Regions from separate parts of the Streptomyces sp. NPDC005402 genome, predicted to be linked through region 1. Evidence: riboswitches for the same ligand, from Rfam matches in the RefSeq annotation. Region 1 holds a riboswitch; the other holds the start of a gene.

What was found. A riboswitch is a leader RNA that binds a small molecule or an ion and turns the genes downstream of it on or off. The one in region 1 is predicted to bind cyclic di-AMP.
Positions count from the first base shown of each region.
Region 2: it holds a riboswitch for cyclic di-AMP, as region 1 does, so the genes downstream of both, ABZT02_RS07890 (transglycosylase SLT domain-containing protein) here and ABZT02_RS05420 (M23 family metallopeptidase) in region 1, are expected to answer to the same signal.

Region 1 covers NZ_JBEXFB010000002.1:539,065-542,612, forward strand. Annotated here, with positions in the region: gene ABZT02_RS05415 (GntR family transcriptional regulator) at 27-722, opposite strand; gene ABZT02_RS05420 (M23 family metallopeptidase) at 912-1,664, opposite strand; cyclic di-AMP (ydaO/yuaA leader) riboswitch at 1,678-1,842, opposite strand; gene ABZT02_RS05425 (pitrilysin family protein) at 2,054-3,442, opposite strand; gene ABZT02_RS05430 (pitrilysin family protein) at 3,439-3,548, opposite strand, start outside.
Region 2 covers NZ_JBEXFB010000003.1:411,885-415,432, reverse strand. Annotated here, with positions in the region: gene ABZT02_RS07895 (HAD family hydrolase) at 1-805, shown strand, start outside; gene ABZT02_RS07890 (transglycosylase SLT domain-containing protein) at 809-1,291, opposite strand; cyclic di-AMP (ydaO/yuaA leader) riboswitch at 1,296-1,468, opposite strand; gene ABZT02_RS07885 (CocE/NonD family hydrolase) at 1,739-3,548, opposite strand, start outside.

The DNA.
Region 1 (3,548 bases):
CTCCCTCTTTGTATACGGCGCCCGTGTTAATGCCGCGCACCCGTCACGTTTACAGGATGTTGCGAGGTCCTCACACGGTCGGCGCGATCCTGTCCGGGGACGAACCGCAGCCGGTGCGCCGCGCCCGAGCGCTCGGTGTGCAGCGCCGTGATCGCCCGTGCGCGCTCGCCGTCCCCGCGCGCCACCGCGTCCACGATCGCGCCGTGCTCGGCCCAGGACTCCACGGGGTCGGCGGGCGCGTCCACGACATACATCCAGGCGATCTTGTGCCGCAGCTGGGTCAGCATCGAGGTCAGCGCGGGGCTGCCGGAGGCCTGGGCGAGCGTCTCGTGGAACCAGCCCCCCAAGGAGCGCAGATCGTCGCTGTTACCCCGCCTGGCCCGCTCCTGGCCCAGCCTGACCAGGCCACGCAGCACCTTCAGATGGGCCTCGGTGCGCCGCTGGGCGGCCCGGGAGGCACCGAGCGGTTCCAGGAGCATGCGCATCTCCAGGAGGTCGGCGCCCTCCTGCTCGGTCGGTTCGGCCACGCACGCGCCCGCGTGCCGCCGCGTCACCACGAAGCCCTCGGCCTCCAGTGTGCGCAGGGCCTCACGGACGGGGACGCGGGAGACTCCGTAGCGGCGGGCGAGCAGTTCCTCGGTGAGCCGGCTCCCGCGCTCGTGGACACCGGCGACGATGTCGTCCCGGATCGCCGTGCATACCGAGTGCGCCGGAATACGCATGTCCGACCTCCGTCTTAATCCCCGCGAAACGTCGCCGATTGACGTGTGTTCAGTGACTCTATTGCAATGAGCGGGAATTTCCGACGGCGGACGGGAATCCGGGGATATTTTTTGGACAACGGGGTGCCGGAAACGACGAAACCCCGGCTCGGGGGAGCCGGGGCCTCGCAGAGATCGTGCGGTGGGTCGTCAGACGTTGACGCCGTGCGAGCGCAGGTAGGCGACCGGGTCGATGTCCGAGCCGTACTCGGGGCTGGTGCGCGCCTCGAAGTGCAGGTGCGGCCCGGTGACGTTGCCGGTCGCGCCGGACAGCCCGATCTGCTGGCCGGGCGTGACCGACTGGCCCACCGAGACGCCGATGGACGACAGGTGGCCGTACTGGGTGTACGTGCCGTCGGCCATCCTGATCACGAGGTTGTTGCCGTACGACCCGCCCCAGCCGGCCTCGACGACGGTGCCGCGCCCGACCGCGTGCACGGAGGTGCCACTGGCGGCGTGGAAGTCGACACCGGTGTGGCTGCCGGACGACCACAGGGAGCCGCCGCTCTTGTAGCCGGTGGAGATGTAGGAGCCGGAGATCGGGGCGACGAAGGCGTTGAGACGCTTGCGCTCGGCCTCACGGGCGGCGCGCTCCTTGGCCTCGCGTATCTCCTTGGCGCGCGCCTCGGCCTTGCGCTTGGCCTCCGCCGCCGCCTTCTTCTGCGCGGCGGCCTGCGCCTGGGCCTCGGCCTGGGCGTCGAGCTGGTCCGCGAGGGAGTCGCCGACGGTGACGACGGGCATGAGACCGGTCTGCTCGACGGAGTTGTCGGCGGCGAGCGCCGGGGCGGCGAGGGTGCCGATGACGCCGGTGGTGGCGAGGGCCGCGACGCCTGCGGCGCGGGCGGTGGTGCGCTTCATGCGGCTGGGACGACGGTGCTTCCCGGTGGCGCAGGTGAACGCCATGTGGTGGGTGGTCCTTTCCTTCCTTCTCGCCTACCGGGTTAGCTGACGGGTTCGGAGCAGGAAGGTCTCCTACGGACCCCCTCGCGGTGCGCGGGCGTCCGATTCACCCCAGGGACTCGTGGTGTGGGTCCCCGGCTCCCCTGGCTCGCGCCATGCGGGGACTCGGCGATGACTGTCCGGTGCCGCGGGCGCGGCGCAGTGCCTGACGGACAGCCCAGAGGACGCTAAGCGGGGCCACTTTCAATCCCCAAACCGATCAGGGCTTTTGTAGCGCATCCCACAGGGCAGACAGGCAACCTCCTGCCCAATTCGGACATCTAAGAGACCCGGGTGTCGAAGGGGCCCTGGTGACACCCGCGTCACCAGGGCCCCTTCGGGACAGGATCCCTCTACTCGGCCGTCACGACCTTGACTTCGCCGATACCGAGGGCCTCGACGGGCTCCTTGATGGCGGCCGCGTCGCCGACCAGGATCGTCACGAGCCGGTCCACCGGGAAGGCGTTCACGACGGCGGCGGTGGCCTCGACGGTGCCGGTCGTGGCGAGCTGCTGGTACAGCGTCGCCTGGTAGTCGTCGGGCAGGTGCTGCTCGACCTGGTCGGCCAGCGTGCTCGCGACGGCCGCCGCGGTCTCGTACTTGAGCGGTGCCACACCGACGAGGTTCTGTACGGCGACGTCCCGTTCGGCGTCGGTGAGGCCGCCCTCGGCGAGCGTGCGCAGCACCTTCCACAGATCGTCCAGCGCGGGACCGGTGTTCGGGGTGTCGACCGAACCGCTGATGGCGAGCATCGCGGCGCCCGAGCCGTCCGGCGCGGACCTGAGGACCTGCCCGAACGACCGTACGCCGTAGGTGTAGCCCTTCTCCTCGCGCAGGACGCGGTCCAGGCGGGAGGTGAGGGTGCCGCCGAGGCAGTACGTGCCGAGCACCTGCGCGGGCCACACGCGTGCGTGCCGGTCGGCGCCGACACGGCCGATCAGGAGCTGCGTCTGGACGGCGCCGGGGCGGTCCACGATGACGACCCGGCTGGTGTCGTCGGCGGTCACCGGCGGTACCGGGCGCGGCTGTGCCGTGGAGCCGGTCCAGGAGCCGAGGGTGTCGGCGAGCAGCGCGTCCAGGTCGATGCCGGTGAGGTCGCCGACGACCACGGCGGTCGCGGTGGCGGGCCGCACATGCTTCTCGTAGAAGGCGCGTACGGCCGCGGAGTCGATGTTCTCGACGGTCTCCTCGGTGCCCTGGCGCGGGCGCGACATGCGCGAGTCCGCCGGGAACAGTTCCCGGGAGAGCTCCTTGGCCGCGCGGCGGGAGGGGTTGGCCAGCTCGTGCGGGATCTCGTCGAGGCGGTTGCGGACCAGCCGTTCGACCTCGCTGTCCGCGAACGCGGGCGCCCTGAGCGCGTCGGCCAGCAGACCGAGCGCCTTTGCCAGGCGGGAGGCGGGCACTTCGAGGCTGAGGCGGACGCCCGGGTGGTCGGCGTGCGCGTCGAGCGTGGCGCCGCAGCGCTCCAGCTCGGCGGCGAACTCCTCGGCGGAGTGCTTGTCGGTGCCCTCGGAGAACGCGCGCGCCATGATCGTGGCGACACCGTCCAGACCGGCCGGCTCGGCGTCCAGGGGCGCGTCCAGGAGCACTTCGACGGCCACGACCTGCTGGCCGGGGCGGTGGCAGCGCAGCAGGGTGAGGCCGTTGTCGAGCGTCCCGCGCTCGGGGGCGGGGAAGGCCCAGACCTTGGGCTCGCCCGCCTGCGGCTGCGGGTGGAATTCCATCGCGGCGAGCTCGGTCACTTGGCCGCCTCCTCGTTGTCGTCGCTGGCTTCTACGGTCGCCGCGGCCTGCGGGTCCTCGGCGGCGTCCTCGGCGCTGTCGGCGATCTCCGCCGGTGCGGTGGGCT
Region 2 (3,548 bases), on a different contig from region 1:
CTCCCCCGCATATTCACTCATCGCCACCGACCTGGACGGCACGCTGCTCCGCGCCGACGACACGCTCTCCGACCGGTCGTTGACCGCGCTGGCGCGGGTGGCGGCGAGCGGGGCCCGGCATCTCGTCGTGACGGGACGGCCGGCGCCCAGAGTGCGGCCGCTCCTCGACGACCTCGGCAGCACGGGGCTCGCGGTGTGCGGACAGGGCGCGCAGGTGTACGACGCCGGCGCGGACCGTCTGCTCTGGTCGGTGACCCTGGACCGGGAGTTGGCGGAGACCGCGCTCGGCAAGATCGAGGCCGAGGTCGGGCAGGTGTACGCGGCCGTGGACCAGGACGGTGTCGACGGGCTCACGCTCATCGAGCCGGGCTATCTGATGCCCCACCCGACGCTGCCCGCCGTGCGGGTCGGCCGGCGCGACGACCTGTGGCGCGAGCCGATCAGCAAGGTGCTGCTGCGCCACCCCTACCTGTCCGACGACGAGTTGGCGGTCACGGCGCGCTCGGTGGTGAGCTCACTGGCGACGGTCACCATGTCGGGGCCCGGGACCGTCGAACTCCAGCCATGCGGCATCACCAAGGCGACCGGCCTCGCGCTGGCCGCCGAACACCTGGGCCTGGGGCCCGAGGTGACGATCGCCTTCGGGGACATGCCCAACGACATCCCCATGTTCGACTGGGCGGCCCGCGGCGTGGCGATGGCCAACGCCCACCCCGAACTCAAGGCCGTGGCCGACGAGGTGACCCTGTCGAACGAGGACGACGGCATCGCCGTCGTCCTCGAAAGACTCTTCCCGCGGGCGTAGTCCCTAGTACGCGCCGAACACGTTGTCGATGGACCCGTACCGCTGGGCCGCGTAGTTGCAGGCCGCGGTGATGTTGGCCACCGGGTCGTACGGGTCCCACGAGGTGTTGGCCACGTGGTACGCGTTGAAGGTCGGGTCGATCACCTGGAGCAGGCCCTTGGAGGGCGTGCCGGCGGCCGCGTTGGAGTCCCAGAGGTTGATGGCGTAGGGGTTGCCGGAGGACTCGCGGATGACGTTGCGGTAGATGCCGTCGTAGGAGCCGGGAATCCCGTGCTCCGCCATGACGGCGAGGGAGGCCCGGATCCAGCCGTCGAGGGTGTTGGAGTAGCCGAGCGTGGTGGCGGTCTGCACGGTCGGGGTGGCCGCGGACGCGCTGGTCGCGCCGATGAGCGGCAGTGCGAGGACGGCGACTCCGGTGCCGGCGACGGCGAGCTTGCGGGCGAGACGGCTGGTACGGGTACGGCGGTGCTGAGCGGCAGCAGACATGCGAAGTTCCTCTCCGTCGCCTGCGAGGTGAGCTGTCGGGTTCGGGCGGGAGATGCCCGGCCACGCCGACGAAAGGCGTGACTTCACCCCAAGCCGTACCGGTATGTCCGAAGACGACCGGTCCGGCGACTTACCTGGTTCCCCCGCTCCTGCCGTGGTTCTCGGTGGGTGTTGTGGGCGGTGGCAGGATTCGGCGTCCGCCCGACAGGCCGGGAACGTATGCGAGAGCACATGTCCGGAACAAGTGGCGAATTCACATGCCGTGCCTATTGACCTTGGTAAGAGGCATTTGGGGCACTTGATCCTTTGCGTTCGCCAAGCCTCAACTCGCGCACAGCAAAAGGCGGATCGACAGATTCCGCATTCATGCCGATCCGCCCGGACGAGTGGGCCACATCACAGTCGAGCGCAAGAGGGGTAAAACGGGCAAGAAGGCTCAACTCATGTTCAACCGGCCGTCCGTGGGATCCGCTTCTCCCACGTCCGGTGGAAGACCACCTCGCCGCCGTCGGTGCAGACGACCTCGTCGGAGGTGAGGAAGTCCGTTCCGTCACAGGTGATCTCCGAGCGGGTCCGGACGGTCACGTCCCAGGCGAGCTCGGGGCGGTGCAGCCGGATCGACCAGTCCGAGCGGGTGCGGGCGGACAGGGGGTCCTGCTCGTCGATCGTGTACGTGTCCCGCGCGTCCTCGGTGAACTCCAGACCGTCGGGGTACGCGCGCGTGCCGCCGTGCCGGGGGCCGACCTCCAGACGCCACTCGCCCTTGGCCACGTCACGGACGACCAGCCGCTCGGGGCGGGGCTCGTCAAGGGTGGCGGGGGAGTTGGCCCCCAGCGGACCGGACTGCTCCGCCTCCTCGAAGGCGATGGCCGAGTTCACTTCACGCGCGCGTACCGGCAGTTCGAGAAAGCTGCCCGCCGGCTCCAGCGTGAATCCCGCCTGCGACCCGGGCTGCGGCCAGATCCACGGCCAGTACGCGGAGGAGACGGCGAGCCGGATGCGGTGACCGGGCGGGAAGGCGTGCCCGATGCCGTTCAGCTCGAAGGCCACCTCCTGCGTGGCCCCCGGCTCCCAGGGCACCGCCCGGTCCCGCCCGTGACGGGCCGAGAGGTTCAGCACGCCGCGCGTGACCAGGGTTGACGAGCCGTCCGGGGCGACATCGCAGAGCCGCGCGACGACCTGGCCGCGCGACACCTCCGAGGTCACCCTGAGCCGCACCCGCGGCCGTCCGAGGACCCACGTCTCCTCGCCCACCGCGAACTCGAAGCAGGCCGAGCGGGCGTCCTCCTCCCGCTGGTCCGGCGGCAGGTCGGCGTCGTTCCCGACGGGGAGGAAGCGGCCGGCGTCCACCCCCGTGTGCTGCGGGGAACGGACCAGGACGGGGGCACCCTGAAGGCCGTACGACACCGTCGTCACGTGCGGGGAAGGCCAGGCCGGCTCGCCGACCCAGCGTCCGGGCAGGGTGGCGTAGGCCGTGGCCGGGGGGTGGGAGTCGCTGACGTAGGCCCTCAGGAGCGGTTCCCGCATCACGCCGGTGTCGACGCCCTTCAGGTGCTGGTCCCACCAGCGCAGGGTCTCCTGGAGGAAGCCGATCGCCGGGCCGGGCGGCAGGCCGCGGTCCGGGTACTGGTGGGACCAGGGGCCGATCAGTCCGCGTACGCGGTCGGCCGGCAGGTGCTCGACGAGCCGGAGGACCGTGTCGCGGTACGGGTCGTGCCAGCCGCCCACCGCGAGGACCGCCGCGCCGATCGCGCCGTGGTCCTCGCGGACGCTGCCGTGCCGCCAGTAGTCGTCGCGGGTCTGGTGGCCGAGCCAGGTGTGGACGAAAGGCTCGACCGCGTCGAGGCGTTCGAGCCACCTGTCCCGCCAGGCGTCGCCGACATGGAGCGGATCAGGGGGCCGGGAGACGAAGGCGAGCATCGTCGCCGCCCACGCGTGCATGTCCACCGCGAGGACGGAACCTCCCCTGTAGTGCGCGTCGTTGTCATAGCGGTCGTCGGTGGAGCAGACGGTGACGACCGCCTTGAGCGGCTCGGGAGCGAGGGCCGCGATCTGGAGGGAGTTGCAGCCGCCCCAGTCGATGCCGAACATGCCGACCCGGCCGTCGCACCAGGGCTGCGCGGCCAGCCAGTCGACGACCTCGACCCCGTCGGCGAGCTCGGTCGCCGCGTACACGTCACCCGGCAGGCCCTCGCTGTTGCCGTGCCCGCGCACGTCCACCCGGACGGAGGCATAGCCGTGACCCGCGTACCAGGGG